Regions from separate parts of the Janthinobacterium sp. TPC_1 genome, predicted to be linked through region 1. Evidence: predicted binding sites of a transcription regulator. Region 1 holds the regulator's gene; each other region holds the start of a gene.

The links. The regulator sigma-54, encoded in region 1, starts transcription at its own class of promoters, with help from an activator protein. The targets are predictions, from matches to a motif close to TGGCANGNAANCTGCTTT.
Region 2: a site for sigma-54 is predicted at 2,497-2,514, ahead of ACQVLG_RS08925 (EDSAP-1 family PEP-CTERM protein). Genes of this name have one in related genera too.
Region 3: a site for sigma-54 is predicted at 1,439-1,456, ahead of urtA (urea ABC transporter substrate-binding protein). Genes of this name have one in related genera too.

Annotation. Positions count from the first base shown of each region.
Region 1 covers NZ_CP195157.1:2,095,677-2,103,148, reverse strand. The annotation lists gene rapZ (RNase adapter RapZ) at 109-972, shown strand; gene ACQVLG_RS10265 (3-hydroxyisobutyryl-CoA hydrolase) at 973-2,058, opposite strand; gene hpf (ribosome hibernation-promoting factor, HPF/YfiA family) at 2,186-2,548, opposite strand; gene ACQVLG_RS10255 (RNA polymerase factor sigma-54) at 2,618-4,096, opposite strand; gene lptB (LPS export ABC transporter ATP-binding protein) at 4,101-4,856, opposite strand; gene lptA (lipopolysaccharide transport periplasmic protein LptA) at 4,856-5,437, opposite strand; gene lptC (LPS export ABC transporter periplasmic protein LptC) at 5,463-6,074, opposite strand; gene ACQVLG_RS10235 (KdsC family phosphatase) at 6,120-6,653, opposite strand; gene ACQVLG_RS10230 (KpsF/GutQ family sugar-phosphate isomerase) at 6,653-7,472, opposite strand, start outside.
Region 2 covers NZ_CP195157.1:1,833,305-1,840,776, reverse strand. The annotation lists gene ACQVLG_RS08950 (Tox-REase-5 domain-containing protein) at 1-439, shown strand, start outside; gene ACQVLG_RS08945 (immunity 52 family protein) at 459-1,175, shown strand; gene ACQVLG_RS08940 (dodecin) at 1,317-1,523, shown strand; gene ACQVLG_RS08935 (hypothetical protein) at 1,542-1,853, opposite strand; gene ACQVLG_RS08930 (hypothetical protein) at 2,015-2,389, shown strand; gene ACQVLG_RS08925 (EDSAP-1 family PEP-CTERM protein) at 2,601-3,590, shown strand; gene ACQVLG_RS08920 (LytR C-terminal domain-containing protein) at 3,661-4,647, opposite strand; partial or broken gene ACQVLG_RS08915 (type II secretion system F family protein) at 4,745-5,685, opposite strand; gene ACQVLG_RS08910 (type II secretion system F family protein) at 5,699-6,679, opposite strand; gene ACQVLG_RS08905 (TadA family conjugal transfer-associated ATPase) at 6,694-7,472, opposite strand, start outside.
Region 3 covers NZ_CP195157.1:5,733,804-5,741,275, reverse strand. The annotation lists gene ACQVLG_RS27900 (transglutaminase-like domain-containing protein) at 1-504, shown strand, start outside; gene ACQVLG_RS27895 (DUF4349 domain-containing protein) at 521-1,009, shown strand; gene ACQVLG_RS27890 (DUF4349 domain-containing protein) at 1,006-1,308, shown strand; gene urtA (urea ABC transporter substrate-binding protein) at 1,509-2,762, shown strand; partial or broken gene urtB (urea ABC transporter permease subunit UrtB) at 2,830-4,418, shown strand; gene urtC (urea ABC transporter permease subunit UrtC) at 4,415-5,656, shown strand; gene urtD (urea ABC transporter ATP-binding protein UrtD) at 5,550-6,356, shown strand; gene urtE (urea ABC transporter ATP-binding subunit UrtE) at 6,375-7,073, shown strand; partial or broken gene ACQVLG_RS27860 (chromate transporter) at 7,076-7,472, opposite strand, start outside.

The DNA of each region.
Region 1 (7,472 bases):
AACATTGTTGGCGCGTGCAGCAAAGAAATACTACAGTCCAAATTGCAATAATTTGTAAAGATCATTGCCTCGGGAGCGCAGCGCCGGTCTTTATTGTATGATCGGGCTATGCATATCGTCCTTATCACCGGAATATCCGGCTCCGGTAAATCCGTCGCGCTCAATGTGCTGGAAGATACCGGCTACTATTGTGTCGACAACCTGCCGCCAGCCTTGCTGCCCAGCCTGGTGCAAACCCTGCTTGACGAAGGCACGCCGCAGCTGGCCGTGGCCGTCGATGCGCGCAGCGCCGAGTCGCTCGTCAGCTTGCCGCACAATGTGGCGCTGCTGCGCGACCAGGGGCACGACGTCAAGGTCATGTTCCTGACAGCCACCACGCATTCGCTGGTGGCGCGCTTCTCGGAAACGCGGCGCAGCCACCCTCTGTCGCACGAATTGCGCCCGAACCAGAATCCGGCCAGCCGCCGCACCCTGATCGAATGCATCTCCGAAGAGCGCGAACGCCTGTCGGCCATCGAGCAATTGGGCCATGTGATCGATACCTCGGAACTGAGCGCGAACAAACTGCGCGCCTGGATCAAGGATATCGTCGCCTCCGAACGCGCGCCGCTGACCCTGTTCTTCGAATCGTTCGCCTTCAAGCTGGGCGTGCCGCTCGATGCCGATTTCGTCTTCGACGTGCGGGCCCTGCCGAATCCGTATTACGACCTGGCGCTGCGCCCGCTCGACGGACGCGACGCTCCCGTGATCGCCTTCCTCGACGCCCAGCCGAGCGCGCTGGAACTGCTGGCCGACATCCGCGCCTTCATCGAGAAATGGTTGCCGTCATTCAAGTCCGACAACCGCAGCTACCTGACGGTGGCCCTCGGCTGCACGGGCGGCCAGCACCGCTCCGTGTACATGGCGGAGCGGCTGGCGCAGTATTTCGGCCCCAACGAGCGGGTCGTGCTGCGCCACCGCGAGCGTTCTTAATCAGTCGAGGTGGCGCAGCGGATGCGCTTGCGCCGGCCACACGGGGGCAAAGAAACGCGCCACCATGCTGGCATCGACCTCGTCCAGGGTTGAGGGGTTCCAGCGCGGCGCATTGTCCTTGTCGACCACCAGCGCGCGCACGCCCTCGAGCACTTCGCCATGCGCGAAATTGTGGCGCACCAGCGTGCGCTCCATGCGCAGGCAGTCGGCCACGCCCAGGTGGGCGCCCCGCTGCAGCAATTCCAGGGTCACCGACATCATCAAGGGCGAGCGCAGGCGCATGGCCGCCAGGGCCTTCGCGGCGAACGCGCTGTGGTCCTGCGCCAGCGAGGCCATGATGGCGGCCACCGAACCCGCGCCGAAGTGGCGGTCCAGCGCCGCGCGCGCCGTGGCCAGGGAAGCCGCGCCCGCCTCGGCCTGGAACGGCGCCGCCAGCGCCTTGATGGCCACCGGCAAGGCCTCGCCCGGCGTCGAGTCGAACAGGGCCAGCAGCGCCCCCATCTGCGCCTCGGGCAGATACACATCGGCCAGGCCCGTGTACAGGGCATCGGCCGCACCGATGGTCAGGCCCGTCAAGCCCAGGTACAGGCCCAGCCGGCCCGCCAGGCGGGAAAGAAAGTAACTGCCGCCCACGTCGGGGAACAGGCCAATATTGACTTCCGGCATGGCCATGCGCGTGCGGCCCGTGACGATGCGCAACTGGTTGCCGGGCCCGGCTTGCGCCACGCCCATGCCGCCGCCCATCACCACGCCGTCCATCACGGCGATATACGGTTTCGGATAAAAGTGAATGACATGATTTAACGCGTATTCTTCCGTAAAGAAATCTTCCAGCAGGGCGCTGCCGCCTTGCGGCGTGGCCAGGCCCGCATCGTAAAAGAAACGGATATCGCCGCCGGCGCACAGGGCCTTTTCGCTGCTGGAGCGGATCACCACGGCGTCCACCTGCGGATCGTCGCGCCAGGCCAGCAAGGCAGCGCTCAGGGTGCGCACCATCTCCAGCGACAGGGAGTTCAAGGCTTTCGGGCGGTCGAGCACGATGTGGCCCGTGCGGTTGCGGATGGAGGTCTGGACGAAGTCGCTCATGGCAGGCAGGAAAGAAGTGAGGATGGCGCATTCTAGCGCTTTCACCACGGATATTGCTTCCCGCAGGACGCAAAAAAGGGCGCAATGTGCGCCCTTAGTTGATCACAACTGGGGGAAGCCGGTGGCCTTAGACGGCGACGACGGCGTCTTCCTCTGAGTTGTCTGGCAGATGCTTGATCGCCTCTTTACCGTGCCCTTGCACTTTGGTTTTGTATTTCATCACTTGCCTATCGAGCTTGTCGATCAGGGTATCGATTGCGGCATACAAGTCGTGTGCCAGGCTTTCCACATAGACAGTTTTGCCACTCAGACGCAGGTTGACTTCGGCCTTTTGACGTTTTTCTTTCTCTTTGAGGTTATCCACGGTCAGAATCACGGCAATATCGATAACTTGATCGAAATGACGTTTCACGCGCTCCAGCTTCGTTTGTACGTATTCACGGATGGCTGGTGTCACTTCGAGATGATGTCCGCTGATGGTGAGATTCATACACACTCCTAAAGATGATCGGGTTCGTGCGGTCCATCCTATCCGGCCCGCAGAGGAACCGAAAAAAACTTACAAACACTTACGCAGGCTCACTGGCGGAATTTTCAACGCTTCCCGGTATTTGGCAACAGTACGTCGCGCAATCACCATGCCTTGTTCCCCCAGCATGTCCGCAATCTTACTGTCGGATAAAGGATTTTTAGGGTCTTCTGCTCCTGTCAGTTGCACGATCAATGCCCGTATCGCCGTCGATGACGCTTCCCCCCCCGCTTCGGTGGCGACATGGCTACCAAAGAAATATTTCAACTCGAACATGCCGTGCGGGGTCAGCATGTACTTTTGAGTTGTTACCCGCGAGATAGTACTCTCGTGTAAACCCAGTGTATCAGCTATTTCACGGAGCACAAGGGGGCGCATGGCAACGGCCCCATGCGAGAAAAAGTTCTTTTGTCTTTCTACTATCGCCTGTGCCACGCGCAGGATGGTATCGAAGCGCTGGCGCATATTCTTGATCAGCCACTTGGCCTCCTGCAACTGCGCGCCCATGGCGCCCTCGCCCTTGCCCTGCTTGAGCAAGTTGGCGTACATGGCGTTGACGCGCAGGCGCGGCATGACGTCGTTGTTCAGGGTGACTTGCCAGCCATTGCGCGCGCGCTTGACGACGACGTCGGGCACCACGTAATCGGACACGTCCGAGGCGAACACGGCGCCCGGGTGCGGATTACACTGGCGAATCACCGTCTGCGCCTCGCGCAAGTCTTCATCGTCGCAATCGAGGGCTTTTTTCAGCTTGTTGAAATCGCGCTGGGCAAACCAGGCCAGGTGCTTTTCCACGATGACGAGGGCCATGCGCCGCGTCACCATGGCGACGTGCGGCAAGCGCCTGATTTGCAGCGCCAGGCATTCGGACGCATTGCGCGCGCCCACGCCCGGCGGATCGAAACTTTGCAGCAGCGACAAGGCCGTGCGCATCTCGTCAGCGTCGATTTCCAGCTCTTCCGGCAGGCGCGCCAGGATGTCGTCGAGCGACTCTTCCAGGTAGCCATTGTCGTCGAGCGCATCGATGATCAGCTCGACCAGCGCGCGGTCGCGCAATTCAAGCACCGTCACGCGCATCTGCTCCATCAGGTGCTCGCGCAGGGTGCAGTGATGGGCCTCCAGTTGCGGACGCGAATCTTCATCGTCGGGCGCCTTGCCCCGGCTCGCCTCGCTCCAGTCGCTGTCGCCGCCCTCCGCGGCGGCCGGGCCCTCGCCCGCCTCGCCGTCAAACCCGTCCGCTTCGGCCGGTGCGGCGGGCGCCTCCTGGCCTGGCGGCTGGGGCGGCGCTTCGGCCGGCGCGGCCGTGGAACTCAGGGCGCCGTCGGACAGCAGGCGCAGCGAACGGTCGAGCGGATCGTCGAGGCGTTCGAGCAAGGGATTGTCCGTCAGCAGCTGCTCGAGTTCCTGGTGCAATTCCAGGGTGGATAATTGCAGCAGGCGTATCGATTGCTGCAACTGCGGCGTCAGTGCCAGGTGCTGCGACGTGCGCAGCTGCAATGATTGTTTCATTGGCTCACATGCGGAAGTGTTCGCCCAGATAGACCCGGCGTACCGACTCGTTCGCGATGATGTCGTCGGGGCGTCCCGACGCCAGCACCGAGCCCTGGTTGATGATGTAGGCACGGTCGCAAATACCCAGCGTCTCGCGCACATTATGATCGGTAATCAGCACGCCGATATTGCGCTCCTTCAAGAAACGCACGATGCGCTGGATTTCGATCACGGCGATCGGATCCACGCCGGCAAACGGTTCGTCGAGCAGCACGAAACGCGGGTCGGTGGCCAGCGCGCGGGCGATTTCCACGCGGCGGCGCTCGCCGCCGGACAGGGACAGGGCCTGGTTCTCGCGCAGCTTTTCAATCTGCAAGTCGGCCAGCAGTTTATCCAGGCGCTCCTCGATCTCGGCCTTCTTCAGGGGACGGCCTTCGACGGTCTGGATTTCCAGCACGGCGCGGATATTGTCTTCCACCGTCAGCTTGCGGAACACGGACGCTTCCTGCGGCAGGTAGGACAGGCCCATCTGCGCGCGGCGGTGGATCGGCAGGCTGGAAATGTCCACGCCGCTGATATCGATGCTGCCGCCGTCCGACGGCACCAGGCCGACGATCATGTAGAACGAAGTCGTCTTGCCGGCGCCGTTCGGCCCCAGCAGACCCACCACTTCGCCGCATTCGACTTGCAGCGAGACATCATGCACGACTTGGCGCTTGCCATAGGTTTTTTGCAGCCCGCGAACGATCAGGGTGCTGCCGCAACGGGTATTGTCCATTATTTCTTTCCTGGCGCGGGCGTAGCCGGCGCTTTCTCCGCCGCCGGCGCCTTGTTCTTCGGCTGGATCACCATGCGCACGCTGCCGCCATCGGGGGTGCTGGTGCCGCTGTCGGAATTTTCCATCGCAAACACTTCCTTGCGGCTGTCATACGAGATGAAGGCGCCATTGGCCACGTCGGTCACTTTCGTGCCTTCCAGGCGCGTCAGCTTGGCCCTGGAAAACAGTTTCACCACTTCCGTCTTGTTGTTGTATTCCACGCGCTCCGCTTCGCCTTCGACCCACAGGTCGCCCGCGCCATCGCGCTTCTGGCGGAAGGTGGCCAGCTTGCCGGGATCGGCCCAGAAGGTGATGAACTGGTAGCCTTGCGGATCTTCCGTGATCAGGGCCCGGCCCGCCTTCATGGTCAGGGTCCCCTTGACCAGCACGACGTCGCCCGTCAGGGTACGCACCTGCTTGACGTCATCGACGTGGCCGCTACGTGCCGTGATGACGGCTTCCTTCTCGGAATCGGCCTTCTCGGCATGCGCCCCCCCTATCATGGCCAGGGAAAATACGCTCAACAGCAAGATCTTCTTCATAGTATGGTTTCCTTGTTTCATTCTGTCATTTTGCCGCCGCGGCCGGGCGCGGTTTCGGCGGGAGGACCATGCGCAGCGCATTCTGCACTTCCACCACGCCGGTGGCATTATTGGCCTTCATGCCGATGCCATTGATGCGCGAGGCGCCCGTCAGGATATCGACCGGCACGTCCGTTTCCATTCTTTCCTCATCCGGGAACACCGTCAGCGCCTCCGTCCTGACCGTCAGGTTCTGCGCCTTCGGACTGGCCGCGCGGTCGATCACGACATTGCGGTGCAGTTGCAGCCGGGTATTGTCCTGGTCGATATGCGCCAGTTCCGCATTCATGTTCAGCGGCGGCATGCCTGGCGTGAGCTTGCGCACGAAGGGCTGGTCGATATCGGACGAATCGTCGAGCGGATAATGCGTGAGCTTGGTGCCCGAGACGATATAACTGGGCTTACCCGTCAAGTCCATGCGCACCAGACTGAAATTGGTAATGAAATAGTCGGGTTCATCCAGATGCTTGCTGGCCGTGATGTCCTGGCCATTCTTGTTCATCACTTCGAGCAGCCAGAAGCTGCCCAGCGCGACGACGACCGCGCCCAGCACGGTAAAAATCATGCGCCAGCGATGGGCGCCTCCTGGCTTACGCATAGGGCTTCACTCTTTCAAAGGTCACTGGCGGCGAGGCACGGCACCTCACTCCAGGAACGGCGCCATCACGCGCGCATAGTTGTCCTGGGCGCGCAGCAGGAATTCGCAGATCTCGCGCACCGCGCCGCGGCCGCCGCCGGCCTGCGTCACATGGTGCGCCAGGCCCTGCGCTTCCGGACGCCCGCCCGGCACGCTGACGGCAAAGCCCACGCGGCGCAGGATGGGCGCATCGATGACATCGTCGCCGATATAGCCGCATTGCTCTTCCGTCAAGCCCGTCAGCGCCAGCAGTTCGCGAAACGGCGTCAGCTTGTCGTGGCCGCCCTGGTGCACGTGGGTAATACCCAGGTCTTGCGCCCGGCGTGCCGTGATGGCCGAGCGGCGCGCGCTGATGATGGCCGTCTGCACGCCCGATTCCTGCAGCAGCTTGATGCCCAGGCCATCATACACATTAAACGTTTTCATCATTTCGCCATCGGGGCCGAAATGCAGGCTGCCGTCGGTGAGCACGCCATCGACGTCAAAGATCATCAGTTTGACCTTGGCCGCGCGCGCCAGGTTGTCCGCCACGCTCTCCATCAGATCACCTTCGCTTGCGTCAGATCATGGATATGCAGGGCGCCCACCAGCTTGCCGTCGGCATCGACGACCAGCATCTGGTTGATGCGGAACTGCTCCATCACGGCCACGGCATCGACGGCCAGGCGCTCGGGCGCGATGCTGCGCGGCTGCGCATGCATGACGTCGCGGATCGCCACCTGCGTGAAATCCTGCACGCGCTCGAACATGCGGCGCAAGTCGCCATCCGTAAACACGCCCACGGGACGGTTGTCCGCATCGACGACGGCCGTCATGCCCATGCCCTTCTTCGTCATTTCTTCCAGCGCCTGCAGCAGCGAGGCTTCCACCGGCACCTTCGGCACCCGATCGCCGCTGCGCATGACGTCATGCACGTGCGTGAGCAGGCGGCGGCCCAGGGCGCCGCCCGGGTGCGAGCGGGCAAAATCTTCTTCCTTGAAGCCGCGCAAGTCGAGCAAGGCCACGGCGATCGCGTCGCCCAAGGCCAGGGTGACGGTGGTGCTGGCCGTCGGCGCCAGGTTCAGCGGACAGGCTTCTTTCTCGACGGAAATATCCAGGTGCACGTCGGCCAGCTGGGCCAGGCTGGAATTCGGCTTGCCCGTCATGGAAATGAGCACGCCGCCCATGCGCTTGACGACGGGCATGATGGCCATCAGTTCCGACGATTCGCCGGAGTACGATATTGCAATAAAAGCATCTTCCGAGGTGACCATGCCCAGGTCGCCATGGGCCGCTTCGGCCGGATGCACAAACAGGGCCGGCGTGCCGGTGGAAGCGAGGGTGGCGGCAATCTTGCGCGCGATATGGCCGGACTTGCCG
Region 2 (7,472 bases), 260 kb from region 1:
GCCCATTGCGCGTGCCGAGACGCGAAGCGAAGCCAAGGAAAGATGCCGTTGCCCGCCAGACAAGGGTATGCTTATGGCTGTTAAACACAGCATGTCACCAGCCGCGCGCGATTACCAAGCCCGGATTACTGGCTTCTTGATTGGCATGGAATGGGTGTTTGAAGGAAAGGACTTTGACGGCTTCCAATCCCGCCTGTGCTTGTTGCAGGAAGCAAAAGCAGATTATGACCAATTTTTCAAGGCAAGCGGCGGATTCAAATACGGCTTCCAAAAAGATATCTTCCAGAACATGGTGTTGAAACAGGCCACCGCTCAGTCCAACATTGTCAAGGATAACCCGCCAGCCTCGCTGTCATGGTACTTCCAAACGCCACTCGCTTACAAATACATGCGGCCCAGATTAGCTCGTTTCGGAATTACCACTTATTACATTCCATAATATTATGATAATAAACTCTTTGTTCAAACGCGATGCAGCGAACACATCCATTGCGTTCCGACCTACCGTCCAAAAAATCGCGACGATTGTCCGCTTCCTGCAAAAAACTGAGGCGTTTGGAAAGAATTGGTTTCTGTCGAAGGAGACAGAAGCAGAGTCATTTCTGTATCCGGTTTTCGATGCCTCGGGAGAACTCACCACAGCGGCCGAAGCCGTACTCGAGGCCGAGTTCAAGGGTGAGAGATTTCGATATCTCAGTGCCTGGAATGGCGAACTCGGAGACGGTGATGGCGCGAGTATTGCGCTTGGGTTCAGCGACAGTGACTGGCCATCTTGGAGTTTTGAGATTGACGGAGAATGCGAGTACGTTAAGCGCCTCGGTCTTGATGGATTGAAAGAGCTGCTGTCCATTATCGCGGGTTCCCTACGGCCGGTATTGATCACGGTTGCACGTAACGATTATTTTGAAAAACAAGTTTTCAAGGATCGTCCAGGTGTTGGCTGGATGTTGTACTTGCCGCGTATACTCACGGTCCAACAGGTGCCCGAGGCACGCGCTTTAGTGCCCGTGATGGCGATGGACGAGCAAGGTAAAGACAAGCAGATCGGCACCATCATCGTCAGCGTCACCGACGAGCCGTTCTCTGATGAGAACCCCGAGCACGTCAAGATTGCCAATGCCATTGAAATTCGCCTGGTCGATCAGGACTTGCTGCCTCGCTATGTCGATATTTAACGAAAGATAGCTCGTCCCGCTCGGCATGCGCGACGCATTGCTGCACCGCGCAATGACTATCAGCACATTTAGGCGCAAGATGAGCACGTGCCTGCGTAAAGCAGGCTCCCGATGTCTGGCTTGCCTACCTGGGGAAATATCATGTCCGCACACACTTACAAGCTGATCGAACTGGTCGGCACGTCCACCGAGAGCAGCGATCAGGCGATACGCGATGCCATTGCCAAGGCGGCGCTGACGGTCAAGCATATGGACTGGTATGCAGTGACGGAATCGCGCGGCCATATCGTCGATGGCAAGGTGGCGCACTTCCAGGTCACGCTCAAGGTCGGCTTCCGGCTGGAATAGCGCAAAGCGGCGCGTTCGTCACCGCCGCCCGGCTACTGCCCGGCTCTCCAGCCACTCCCGGCCGCCGGCCTCCAGCGCGGCCTCGATCACCTTTTCCGGCAAGCTGTAGACGGTCGCCCAGCTGGCGCGGCCATCTTGCGTATTCGCGGGAAAACTGTGCGTTTCAATCGGCCAGTGGTATTTGCGTTTCAGCGCTTTCACGATGGCGGCCAGCGAGACGCGGCCTTGCAGCGGTTCGGCGCCGGACTGGTCGCGGTTCGACAGCAGCACGGCCAGGACCTGGCCGCGGCCCGTGCGTGCGCCGGGGAAGGTGGGGGTTTTGTTTGCCATCGCCTATTTTACCGGGCAATGATCGGGCGAGAGGCGATGTGCCGCACCTTTGATATGGCGCAAGCGCCGCAGCGGCTTTGCGGCCACGATGGGCATGTCGCCAGGCGTGCCGGCGCCCTTCCGGCAGCCTGGGCTTGATACCAGGGGCACAGGAGAACATCATGCACAGCCTGAACATCCACGCCATGCAATGGCAGCCCGTCGCCGATATTTCCGCCGTCGATCCGCTGCGGCCCGACGACCTCGCCTGCTTTCGCGAGCTGCGCGACGTGCTGCAACGCTATGGCGCGCTCGACCGCTTCGGCATTTCCCTGATCCACCGCCATTTCGACATCGCCGACGACGAGGAACTGATGGAGTACACGGATGTGGAACAACGCACGCTGATAGTGAAACCTGTCAAGAAAAGCGACATCGACTGGGAACGCACGACGATTACCAACTGGAAATTGACGGAAGAGGAGGAAGTGGCGCGCATCGGTTGCGGTTGCGCACGCAATTCGGGTGGCCACCTGGGCTATCACCGCGCCACCTGAGGCGCCCCCGCCGCCTTCCGCCAAGCGGCGTCGGCCTTTCTTACACTTTGCCCTATCCAGTTCAGTCCGCTTTGCACAAATCGTTGATTCCATGGGCTTTTTTTGTGTGGCATGCAAACTGCTTATCCCTGTCTACGAGATGAATTCAGGCAAGTCATCCTGGATTCCTCATCCCCGGATTTTCCGAGACTGACCACGATAAGAGGCTGCGATGAACGTCGATCACACACGAAGCAAGACCTTGGGCTGGCTGGGCGCACTGGCGGCGGCAAGCCTGCTGGCCAGCGGCCAGGCGCAGGCCGGCGCATACGGCCTGGCCGTCAACGAGTTGAACAATTTCCGCATCACCACCAGCGCCGGCGCGCTGTCGCTGGCCGGCGCCAACCGCAATGCCAGCGACAGCGCCTTCTTTGAAGGCGGCGTGGCCGTCAATCCGCGTGCCGTCAATACGGGACCGGCCGCCAACGCCGACGTGCAGCAGGTATGTTCGGGCGGCGGCTGCAGCGGCTTGCCGCAGAACCACTACGCCCCGAGCGCCAGTTCCACCCTGGAGTTCGCGCGCGGCGATGCGCATGCCTTCGGCAACATGCTCAATGGCGGCGCCACCGTACGCGCCGTCTCGGAAGCGCAGCGCAACACGGTCGGCGCCGCCTCATCCACGGCCGGCGACACGCTCACCGGCTCCGTCAACCTGACCCTGTCGAGCGCCGGCTTCATCACCTTCAGCTTCATGGGACGGCGCGACCTGCGCACCAGCGTGACGACCATGGGCGACAAGTCGAACGTGTCGATCATGGATATCTTCAATATCTCGTGCAATGCCGCCAGCCCAGCAGGCTGCCTGTCGAACGCGAATGCCGATGGCGTGATCTTCCAGTTCGCGCCCGATGGCAATGCCGGCAATGGCAGCGACGTCAACGGCAACCATGGCGCCGGCAGCCTCGACCCCTTCAGCCTGAACATGACGACCGGCACCAACGATCCCGCCACCGGACGCGCCTTCACGAATGACTTCGCGCTGTTTTCCCTGACCTCGAATTTCGCCCTGCCCGCCGGCAGCTATACCCTGAATTTTTCCAAGTCCACGCGCACCGATATCGTCGTCATCGACCCACTGGTCGTGCCGGAGCCTGGCACCCTGTTCCTGCTGGGCCTGGGACTGGCCGGCCTGGCCTTCACGCGCCGCCGCCAGCCGCAATAAACACCGGCATGCCAACAACACGCGGCGCCCGCCAAGGCGCCGCGTGTTGTTTCATGCCAGCCAAGGCGTGTTAACCGAGCCGCGCCAGCGCCTGGCGCGCCAGTTGCAGCTGCTGCAGATAATAGCGGTGCAGTATGGCAGGGTCGCTCAGGTCGTGCCCCAGTATCAGCCGCAGTTCGCTGGCAGGGCAGTCGGCGGCCTGGATCTGCACCTGGGCCTTCACCTGCGTGCCCAGCTGGCGGGCCAGCTGGCGCGCCGCCTGCTCTTGCGCGGGCCGGTATTCGACGCGCGTGCGCGCCACCTGGAAGCTGATTTCATTGGCCAGGCGCACCACTTGCACGGGCGCGCCAGCCAGGCTGCGCGCCAGCGCGGCAGCCATGCCCGGCACGCCGTTGCCATTCACAATTTCCAGGCGCGGACGCGGCACGGCAGCCGCCGTCACGGTCCACGCCGGGGCGGCAACGGGCGCGCCGCGCGCCGCTGCCGGCACGCGCCGCAAGCGGGCCATGCCGTCGCCTTGCGTGATCTCGATGCGCGCCATGGCGGGCGCCTCCTGCGGCGGCGCGGGCGCGGGCACGCCCTGCGGCGGCGCTTCAGCGCGCAACAAGGCCAGGTCGCGCCGCAGGTCGTGTTCCTGCAAGCTGGCCGCCTGGCGCCGCATGACGGCCGCGCGCTCATGCTGTCCCAGGCGTTCGAGCACCTGCGCCAGGTGCTGCCAGGCCAGCGCATTGAGCGGATCGAGCAGACACGCCTGTTCCAGCGCAGTCAACGCCAGCGCATTGCGCCCGCTCAGATAATAGGCACGGCCGAGATTGCTGAACAGATATGCCTGCTGCGGCCGCGGCGTGCCCGCCTCCTGCGTCAAGGCCAGCCAATGGGCGATGGCGGCAGTGTGCTCGCCGCGCTGCGCGTGCAGCACGGCCAGGCCGTTGCGCGCATTCACGTGGCGCGGCGCATGGCGCAGCGCTTGTTCATAGGCCGCTTGCGCGGCGGGCAGGTTGCCAGCGTCAAAATACTGGCGTCCCGCGACGTAGGCGGCATCGGCGTCGGGCGGCAGCGGCGGCGCGTGCGCCGTATGGCTGGCGCAGGCGCCCAGGCCAAGACAGGCGCAGGCGGCGGCCAGGCGGGAAAGCGTCAGCGCATGGTGACTCCTTTCAGCGGTTGGCCATGGCCGGCACGAGCACGCGATAGACTTCGATCACGGCCGGCCCCATGAGTACCAGCATGAGGGTGGGAAAGACGCAAAAAATCAGCGGGAACAGCAGTTTTAACGCGATCTTCGCTGCCGCCTCCTCGGCCAGCAGGCTGCGCTTGCCGCGCAGGTTTTCCGAATGCACGCGCAGCGAATCGCCCATGCTGGTGCCGAAGCGCTCCGACTGGATCAGCATGGCGACCAGGGTGTCGACGTCTTCCACGCCGCTGCGCAGGGCCAGGTTGCGCAGCGCCTTTTCCTTGGAAAAGCCGGCGCGCATTTCCATCAGCACCAGTTGCAATTCCTGCGCCAGCACCACGCTTTTGATGTGGATTTCGCCCGACACCTTCACCAGCGCGCGCTCCAGGCTCAGGCCCGCTTCCACGCACACGGTCAGCAAGTCGAGCGCGTCGGGGATGTTTTCGAAGATGTCGCGCTGGCGCCGCTTGGCCGTGCTGGCCAGCACCAGGTTCGGCAGGTAATAGCCGACGGTGGCGCCGACGCACAGCAGCAACAGCAGCACACGCTGCGCAGCTGCGCCGCCATGGCGCTGGCCGCATACAGGCCCAGCACGCTAGGGAATAGCAGGGCCAGCACGGTTTTCGCGGCGAAGTACAGGGCCGGCGCGCTGGCCTGGCGCCAGCCCGCGTTCATGAAGCGCGTGCGCAGCGGCGAGCGCTCCCAGCCCTCTTCCGGCAGCGACAATTTGCTGAACGGCTGCGCCACGCGCGCCACGCGCTCCACCCAGCCGTTTTCCACCACCGCGTCGCTGGCGGCCGGCGCCATGGAACCGAACAGGCGCTGGCGCAGGGCGCCGGGAAAGAAGATCAGCCACGCCAGCAGGGCCAGCGCCACCACCACGGCGAAGACGATCAACAGGAACAGCAATTGTGCACCGCTCATGCCACCTCCGGTTTTATATCCTGATGCGGATCACATTGCGCATCCAGACGACACCCAATGCCACCATGCCGGCCGCGTACCACAGCAGTTTTATGCCGCTCGGATCGGTCCACAGCAGGCGGATGTATTGCGGGTTGACCAGCGCCATGACGCCGATCATCACCACCGGCATCAGTCCCAGCACCCAGGCCGACATGCGTCCCTCGGCCGACAGCACGCGCACCTGCCCCAGCAGCTTCAGACGGGCGCGGATGATGCGCGCGATGCTGACCAGCACCTCGGCCAGATTGCCCCCCGATTCGCGCTGCACCAGCACGGCGATGACGAGGTAGCGCAAGTCCGTCAGCGGAATGCGCGCGGCCAGGTTTTGCAGCGCCTCGTTCATCGGCACGCCGTAATTGATCTCCTCGTGCGCCATCTTGAATTCGCCGCTGATCGGCTCATTGAGTTCATCGCCCACCATCTGCAGCACATTCGAAAACGAGTGCCCGGCGCGCAGCGCGCGGGCCAGGAAATCGGCCGCTTCCGGCAATTGCGCCTCGATCTTCTTCAGCCGCGCCGCGCGCGCGCGCAGCAGCACCACCATGTACGGCCCGCCGCCCGCCACCCCCAGCAGCAGCAAGGCGCCCGGCAGCGGCATGGGCCAGATGGCCAGCCACAGCAGCGCCAGCAGCAGCAAGCCGCCCGCGCCGCCGAGGAATTGCGCCACCGACCACGACAAGCCCGATTGCAGCAGCAGGTGGTCCAGCCGCGCCATGTGCGGCATGCGCCGCAGCAGCCGCTCCAGGCCGGGCGAACGCGCATAGCGGCGCTGCTTGAGGATGGAGACCCGCTCGCCGCCCGCTTCGCCGCGCGCCGCCATCAGCTGCAAGCGCCGGTTGATGCGCCGCGCCGCGCTGCCGTGCGTGCCCGACCACCACAGCCAGGCGCCTTCCACCATCAGGATGCAGGCGGCGAACAGCAGCACGGCGAAGCCGTAGAAGACCAGATCCATGATGCGTCCCCCCTCTATTCGTAGATGCGGTCCGGGTCAAAGACGCTGTCCGGAACCGGCGCGCCAAACATGCGCAGGCGCTCAGTGAAGCGGGGCCGCACGCCCGTGGCGCAAAAGTGGCCGAGCACCTTGCCCGCGGCATCGACGCCCGTCTGCTCGAAACGGAAGATTTCATGCATGGCGATGATGTCGCCTTCCATGCCCGTCACTTCCTGCAGGCTGACCAGCTTGCGCGCGCCGTCCGTCAGGCGCGACACCTGCATCACCACCGTCACGGCCGAGCAGATCTGCTGGCGCGTGGCACGCGGCGTCAGGTTCACGCTGGCCATGCCGACCATGTTTTCCAGCCGTGCCAGCGCATCCCTCGCCGTGTTCGAGTGGATGGTCGCCAGCGACCCTTCATGGCCCGTGTTCATCGCCTGCAGCATGTCGAGCGCCTCTGCGCCGCGCACCTCGCCCAGGATGATGCGGTCGGGCCGCATGCGCAGCGCATTGCGCACCAGCGCCCGCTGGCTTACTTCCCCCTTGCCTTCGATATTCGGCGGGCGCGTTTCCAGGCGCACCACGTGCGGCTGGCGCAGCGCCAGTTCGGCCGCATCCTCGATGGTGACGATGCGCTCGCTGCCGGGAATGAAGCCGGACAGCACGTTGAGCAGGGTCGTCTTGCCGCTGCCCGTGCCACCCGAGATCAGGATGTTGACCTTGGCCTGCCCCAGCGCCTGCAGCACCTGCACCATGGGCGGCGTCAGGCTTTTATAGTCGAGCAGGTTGGCGATCGTCAAAGGCTGCACGG
Region 3 (7,472 bases), 2.7 Mb from region 1:
GCCGTGGGCGACGCCGCCATCGCGGCCCGCTGCTTTAGCTTCGTGCGCGACGAGATCGCCCACAGCTGGGATTACCAGCGCAATCCCGTCACCTGCCGCGCTTCCGACGTGTTGCAGCATGGCACGGGTTATTGTTATGCGAAGAGCCATCTGCTGGCCGCGCTGCTGCGCGCCAACGGCATTCCCGCCGGCCTGTGCTACCAGCGCCTGGCCGTGGGCGAAATCGGGCCGCCGTTTTGCCTGCACGGCTTGAATGCCGTGTACTTGCAAGAATTTGGCTGGTACCGCATCGATGCGCGCGGCAACAAGCCCGGGGTCAATGCCGCCTTTACGCCGCCGCAGGAGCAACTGGCGTTTCCCGTGCTGGCGCCGGAAGAGCGCGATCTGCCGGAAATCTGGCCGGCACCGCTGCCCCAGGTGATCGCATCGCTGACCGGCCATGCGACCGTGCAGGACGTGGCCGCGCACTTGCCCGATATCGAATTGTTGCCGCTGAAAAAATAATCTCAAGAAAGAAATCATGAAAAAAGTGTATGTTGGCCTGCTAGGCCTGATGTTGCTGGCCGGTTGCGGCGGCAAGGGCGAGAGCGGCGGGCAATCGAGCGCCGCGCGTCTCGACGGCAAGGAAAAGGGCAGCGAGTTTCTTGCCTATGAACACAATGTCAGCGTCGATACGAGCGAGGCGCAAGTGCGGCCCCTGTATGAAAAAGTCGTCGCCGCCTGCAAGGCCGATACGGAAAACGGCTGTTTGCTGCTCGATTCCAGCGTCGACAGTGGCCGCTACGTGCATGCGCGCATCAGCATGCGGGCCAAGCCGGCCGGCATCAAAAAGCTCGTCGCGCTGGTCGCGGCGGAAGGCGACGTCACCAGCCAGGGCACCAAGGTGGAAGACCTGGGCCGTCCTGTGCTCGACAGCAAGAAGCGCCTGGAGATGCTCAGGCAATACCAGGCGCAGCTGCAGGACCTGGAAAAGCGCTCGGGCACGAACGTCGACGCCCTGATCAAGTGAGCAAGGAACTGGCCACCGTGCAAGTGGAGCTGGAGCAGGCGACGGCCGCCAATGCCCTGTTGATGCAGCGCATCGATACGGACTTGCTGAACGTGACCATCAGCGCCGAAGGCAAGCAATCGTTCTGGCGCCCCGTCAAGCGCGCGCTGGGCAATTTCACGGAAAACCTGTCGGAAGGCGTGGCCAACGCCATCACGGCCATGGCCTACATCCTGCCGTGGCTGATCGCATTCGTGCTGCTGTTCCCGCTGGGCCGCAAGGGCTGGCGCCGCTTGAGAGGCTTGCCGCGCAAGGATTGATGCGCAAGCATTAAAACCTCCGGCGCACCGTTTTACTGCAATTTGAAACCTGACTGCACAGTCCTTGTGCAGCCAGGTTTTTTTTCGTGCGGCGAGAGCCGCTTGCACCATGGCGTACACCTCTTGGCGCTGGCATGCATTCTGCTTTAACAACATCGCAAGCCCAGCTAGACCCCCACGAACCCATCACAGGAGTCCCCATGTCACGACGCATCATCCTGAAAGCGGCCGCCGCCGGCGCACTGGCCCTGGCCACGTCCACTTACATGCAGGCAGCCCTGGCCGCCGATACCATCAAAGTGGGCATCTTGCACTCCCTGTCGGGCACCATGGCCATTTCCGAAACGTCGCTGAAGGACGTGGCGCTGATGACGATTGCCGAGATCAATGCCAAGGGCGGCGTGCTGGGCAAGAAGCTGGAAGCCGTCGTCGTCGATCCCGCCTCGAACTGGCCTCTGTTTGCGGAAAAAGCGAGACAGCTGGTGGCGCAGGATAAAGTGGCCGTGGTATTCGGCTGCTGGACGTCCGTGTCGCGCAAGTCGGTGTTGCCGGTGTTCAAGGAACTCAACAGCCTGCTGTTTTACCCGGTGCAATACGAGGGCGAGGAGCTGGAAAAGAATGTGTTTTATACGGGCGCCGCACCGAACCAGCAGGCGATTCCCGCCGTGGAATACCTGATGAGCAAGGATGGGGGCGGGGCCAAGCGCTTCGTGCTGCTGGGCACGGATTACGTGTATCCGCGCACCACCAACAAGATCTTGCGCGCCTTTCTGAAAAGCAAGGGAGTCAAGGATAGCGATATCAGCGAGGTCTACACGCCGTTCGGCCATGCCGACTATCAAACCATCGTCGCCAACATCAAGAAGTTTTCCACGGGCGGCAAGACGGCCGTCATTTCCACCATCAATGGCGATTCGAACGTGCCGTTCTACAAGGAACTGGGCAATGCGGGCTTGAAAGCCACGGACGTGCCCGTCGTCGCGTTTTCCGTGGGCGAGGAAGAGCTGCGCGGCATCGATACCAAGCCGCTGCTGGGCCATCTGGCAGCGTGGAATTATTTCGAATCCGTCAAGAATCCCGTCAACACGGCCTTCATCAAGCAGTGGAAAGCGTATGCGGTGGCGCAGAAGCTGCCGAACGCGGCTTCGGTGGTGACGAACGACCCGATGGAAGCGACCTACGTCGGCATCCACATGTGGGCGCAAGCCGTGGAAAAGGCCAAATCGACGGACACGGACAAGGTGATCGCCGCCATGGCGGGCCAGAGCGTCAAGGCGCCATCGGGCTTTACCCTGACCATGGATGCGACGAACCACCACCTGCACAAGCCCGTGATGATCGGCGAGATCAAGGCCGATGGGCAATTCAATGTCGTGTGGAAAACCAAGGAACCGATACGCGCCCAGCCGTGGAGCCCGTTTATCAAGGGTAATGAGGGTAAGCAGAAGCTGTAAAAGCCACGCCAGCGCCATCGGGCAGGTGTCCGGTGGCGCCGACCATCAACGCTTTCCCGGGATATCAATGAGGCTATTCACATCGCTGCTGGTCTTCGCCTGCCTGTGCCTGTCGTCCATGGCGCAGGCCGCCATCCCACCAGAATTGCTCAAGCCGCTGGCCGGCGACGATTCCGACGCCAGGGTCGCCGCCGTCGCGCAGATCGCCGCCCTGGCCACGCCCGAGGCCGCCAAGGTGCTGCAGGCGCTGCAGGACGACGCCTTGTATGCCGCACCCGACGGCAAGGTGTATATCGTCGAGGGCGAGCAGGCATATGACCCGGCAAGCGGCCGGAACGTGCCGCTGCCGGAAGGCATCGACGGCGTGATGGTCAACAACCGCTTGCGCGCGGCTGTGGCAGGCGCCTTGTCGGGTTTGCAGCTGCTGGCGCCGGAGCGCAGCGCCCGCCTGGCCGCCGCGCAAGCCTTGCAAAAGGCGGTCGACCCCGCGCAGCTCCCCCTGATCCGCACCGCGCTGGCGCGGGAAAGCGACGCTGAAATTCAACAACTATTGCAAGTGCTGATCGCCAGCGCCAACCTGCATGCACCCGACGCCGCCACGCGCAAGGCCGCCGTGCAGGCGCTGGCCGGCAGCAGCGCGATGCGCGCCTGCTGCCCGTGCTGCAAGCCATGCTGGAGCAGGGCGGTGAACCGGACGAAGCCGTGCAGCTGGCCGCCATCGAGACCATGCGCCAGATCAAGGGCAGAGTGGCGCGCATGGAATTGGCCGGCAATGTGTTCTACGGCATTTCCCTGGGCAGCGTGCTGCTGCTGGCCGCGCTGGGGCTGGCCATCACGTTCGGCTTGATGGGCATCATCAACATGGCGCACGGCGAATTGCTGATGATAGGCGCTTACACGACCTACCTGTGCCAGCTGTTCTTCCGCACTTACTTGCCCGGCCTGCAGGATGCGTATCTGCTGGCCGCCTTGCCGGCCGCCTTTTTTGTTGCCGGCCTGGTGGGCGTGATGCTGGAACGCACGGTGATCCGCTGGTTGTACGGGCGGCCGCTGGAAACCCTGCTGGCCACCTCGGGCATCAGCCTGATCCTCATGCAGCTGGTCCGCACCATCTTTGGCGCGCAAAACGTGGAAGTGGCCAACCCGGCCTGGATGTCGGGCGGTGTCACCGTGCTGGGCGGCCTCGTGCTGCCGTACAACCGGCTGGCCATCATCGTCTTCGCCGTCATCGTCGTCGTGGCCGTGTGGTTGATCCTGAACAAGACACGGCTGGGACTGTTCGTGCGGGCCGTTACGCAAAACCGCCGCATGGCCGATTGCGTGGGCGTGGCCACGGGCAAGGTCGACATGCTCACGTTCGGCCTCGGGTCCGGCATCGCCGGGCTCGGCGGCGTGGCTCTGTCGCAGCTGGGCAATGTGGGGCCGGACCTGGGCCAAAGCTACATCGTCGATTCCTTCATGGTGGTGGTGCTCGGTGGCGTGGGCCAGCTGGCCGGCACCGTGATCGCCGCGCTGGGACTGGGCGAAGTCAACAAATTCCTCGAACCGGTGGCGGGTGCCGTGCTGGCGAAGATCGCCATTTTGATATTCATCATCATTTTCATCCAGCGCCGGCCGCAGGGCCTGTTTGCCATGAAGGGACGCAGCGTCGAATGATTACCTCATATCAATCCAAGCCTGGCCTGTTCACGCGGCCCGTCTGGCTGGCGATTGCCGCCTGTACATTACTGGCGGCGTTGTTGCCGATTTTCAATCTGGCATTTGCCGAAGGGCATGCCTTGCACGTGTCCGCCTACACGGTGGCGCTGGTGGGCAAGTTCATGTGCTACGCGCTGGCAGCGCTGGCGCTGGACCTCGTCTGGGGCTACACGGGCATCCTGTCGCTGGGACACGGCGTGTTCTTTGCCCTGGGCGCGTATGCGCACGGCATGTATCTGATGCGCGCCATCGGTGACCAGGGCCAGTACCACAGCAGCTTGCCCGATTTCATGGTCTTTCTCGACTGGAAGACTTACCCCTGGTACTGGGCCTTCACGGAACATTTCTGGTACTGCATGGCCCTCGTCGTGCTGGTGCCGGGGGTGCTGGCCTTCGTGTTTGGTTACTTTGCCTTTCGCTCGCGCATCAAGGGCGTGTATTTTTCCATCATCACGCAAGCGATGACGTATGCCTTCATGCTCTTGTTCTTCCGCAATGACACTGGCTTTGGCGGCAACAACGGTTTCACGGATTTCAAGACGATACTGGGCCACAGCATCACGGCGCCCGCCACCCGGGCCGTGCTGTTCCTGCTGACGCTCACCTTCCTGCTGGCGGCGCTGGTGGGCGCGCGCGCCATCGTCCGCTCGAAACTGGGCAGGGTGCTGCAGGGCGTGCGCGACAGCGAGGCGCGCTTGATGTTTCTCGGCTACAACCCGCTGTGGTTCAAGCTGTTTGTGTGGACCTTGTCGGCCGTGCTGTGCGGCATTGCCGGCGCCCTGTACGTGCCGCAAGTGGGCATCATCAATCCGTCGGAGATGTCGCCCGCCAACTCCATCGAGATGGTCGTGTGGGTGGCGGTAGGCGGGCGGGGGACTTTAATCGGCCCGATTCTGGGCGCCTTCACCGTCAACGGCTTGAAAAGCTGGTTCACGGCAGCCTTGCCGGAACTGTGGCTGTTCGCGCTGGGCTTGCTGTTCATCGGCGTCACCCTGTTCATGCAGCAAGGCATGCTGGGCGTGTTGCGCAAGATCAAACGCAAGCCCCCGTGGCAGAGGAGGCCGCATGAGCATCCGCATGTTGCCCGGCATGGCCAGCACCGAGGCTGGCCCCACGTACTCGCGCGTAAAAGGCGAGGGCGTCGATACGACGCATGGCGCCATTTTGTATCTGGAAGACATCAGCGTGTCGTTTGACGGCTTCAAGGCCATCAACAAGCTGAGCCTCGATATTTCCGTGGGTGAGTTGCGCTGCATCATCGGCCCTAACGGCGCGGGCAAGACGACGATGATGGATGTGATCACGGGCAAGACGCGGCCCACGTCCGGCACGGCATGGTTTGGCCAGACCATGAATCTGGCGACCATGACGGAAGCGCAGATCGCCCACGCCGGCATCGGCCGCAAGTTCCAGCGGCCCACCGTGTTCGAGCAGCACACGGTGTTCGACAACCTGGAACTGGCGATGAAGATGGACAAGCGCGTGGCGCCCACCCTGTTTGCGCGCCTGTCTTCCGAGCAGGCGGGCAGGATCGAAGCGGTCTTGCGTTTGATCCGCCTCCATGGCCACGAGGCGCGGCCGGCCGGTTTGCTGTCGCACGGGCAAAAGCAGTGGCTGGAAATCGGCATGCTGCTGATGCAGGAGCCGCAGCTGATTTTGCTGGACGAGCCCGTGGCCGGCATGTCGGACGCGGAAACAGCGCGCACGGCGGAACTCCTCAATGAATTGCGCGGCAAACATTCGATCATGGTGGTCGAGCACGACATGGGGTTCGTCACGGAAATCGCCCGGCAAGGCATCGTCACCGTGCTGCATGAAGGTGCCGTGCTGGCGCAGGGGCGCATGGACGAGGTGCAAGCGGACGAGCGCGTCATCGAAGTCTATCTGGGAAGGTAATAGGGGAGATCACAGACTATGCTGGAAGTACAACAGTTAAATCAATACTATGGCTCCTCGCACACCTTGCGCGGCATCAACTTGTCGGCGCGCAAGGGCGAATGCCTGGCCTTGCTGGGGCGTAATGGCGTGGGCAAGACGACCTTGCTGAAATGCCTGATGGGCGTGCTGCCCGTGGCGCAGGGCACGGTGGTGTTCCAGGGGCGCGACATCACGAAAATGACGCCGCATGCGCGCGCAAAGCTGGGCATCGCCTACGTGCCGCAGGGACGCGATATCTTTGCGCGCCTGACGGTCGAGGAAAACTTGCTGATGGGCATGGCGGTGAAACGGGGCAGGCAAGCGGCGCGCATCGATCCCCACGTGTACGAGCTGTTTCCAGTGCTCAAGGAGATGCTGCAGCGGCGCGGCGGTGATTTATCGGGCGGGCAACAGCAGCAGCTGGCCATCGCCCGCGCCCTGCTGGCCGAGCCGCAGCTGATCATCTTCGACGAGCCGACCGAGGGCATCCAGCCCTCCGTCATCAAGGATATCGGCAGGGTCATTTCCTTGTTGAAACAGCGCGGCGACATGGCCATCGTGCTGTGCGAGCAATATTTCGATTTCGCCCGCGAGCTGGCCGACGACTTCATTGTGCTGTCGCGGGGGCAGGTGGTGGCCAGTGGCAAGGCGGCGCAGATGGATGGCGAGGACGTGAAGCGCCACCTGGCCGTGTAAGGTCAGACGAGCTGCAGCCAGCCCAGGATCGCACCGCCCGCCAGCAGCCACAATAAATGGATCTTCGTGCGCCAGATGATCAGGCCGGCCACGATGGACAGGCTCCACAGGGGCCAGTCCGTGCGGATGTCGTGGTTGGCGCCGCCCAGGATCATGCCCGTGGAAATCAGGAGGGCGACGACGATGGGCGCCATGCCTTGCTTGAATGCGCGCACGGGGCGCAGGTCGCGGTTGCGGTAGCCCCACTGGGCCGCCACGTAGGTGAGGGTGGTGCTGGGCAGCATGATGCCCACCATCGTGATGAATACGCCGAGGTAAGCGGCCGTGTAGCTGCCCGCGTTCATGCCCACGTTCCAGCCCATCAGGGCGACGAACAGCACGTTGGGGCCGGGGGCGGCT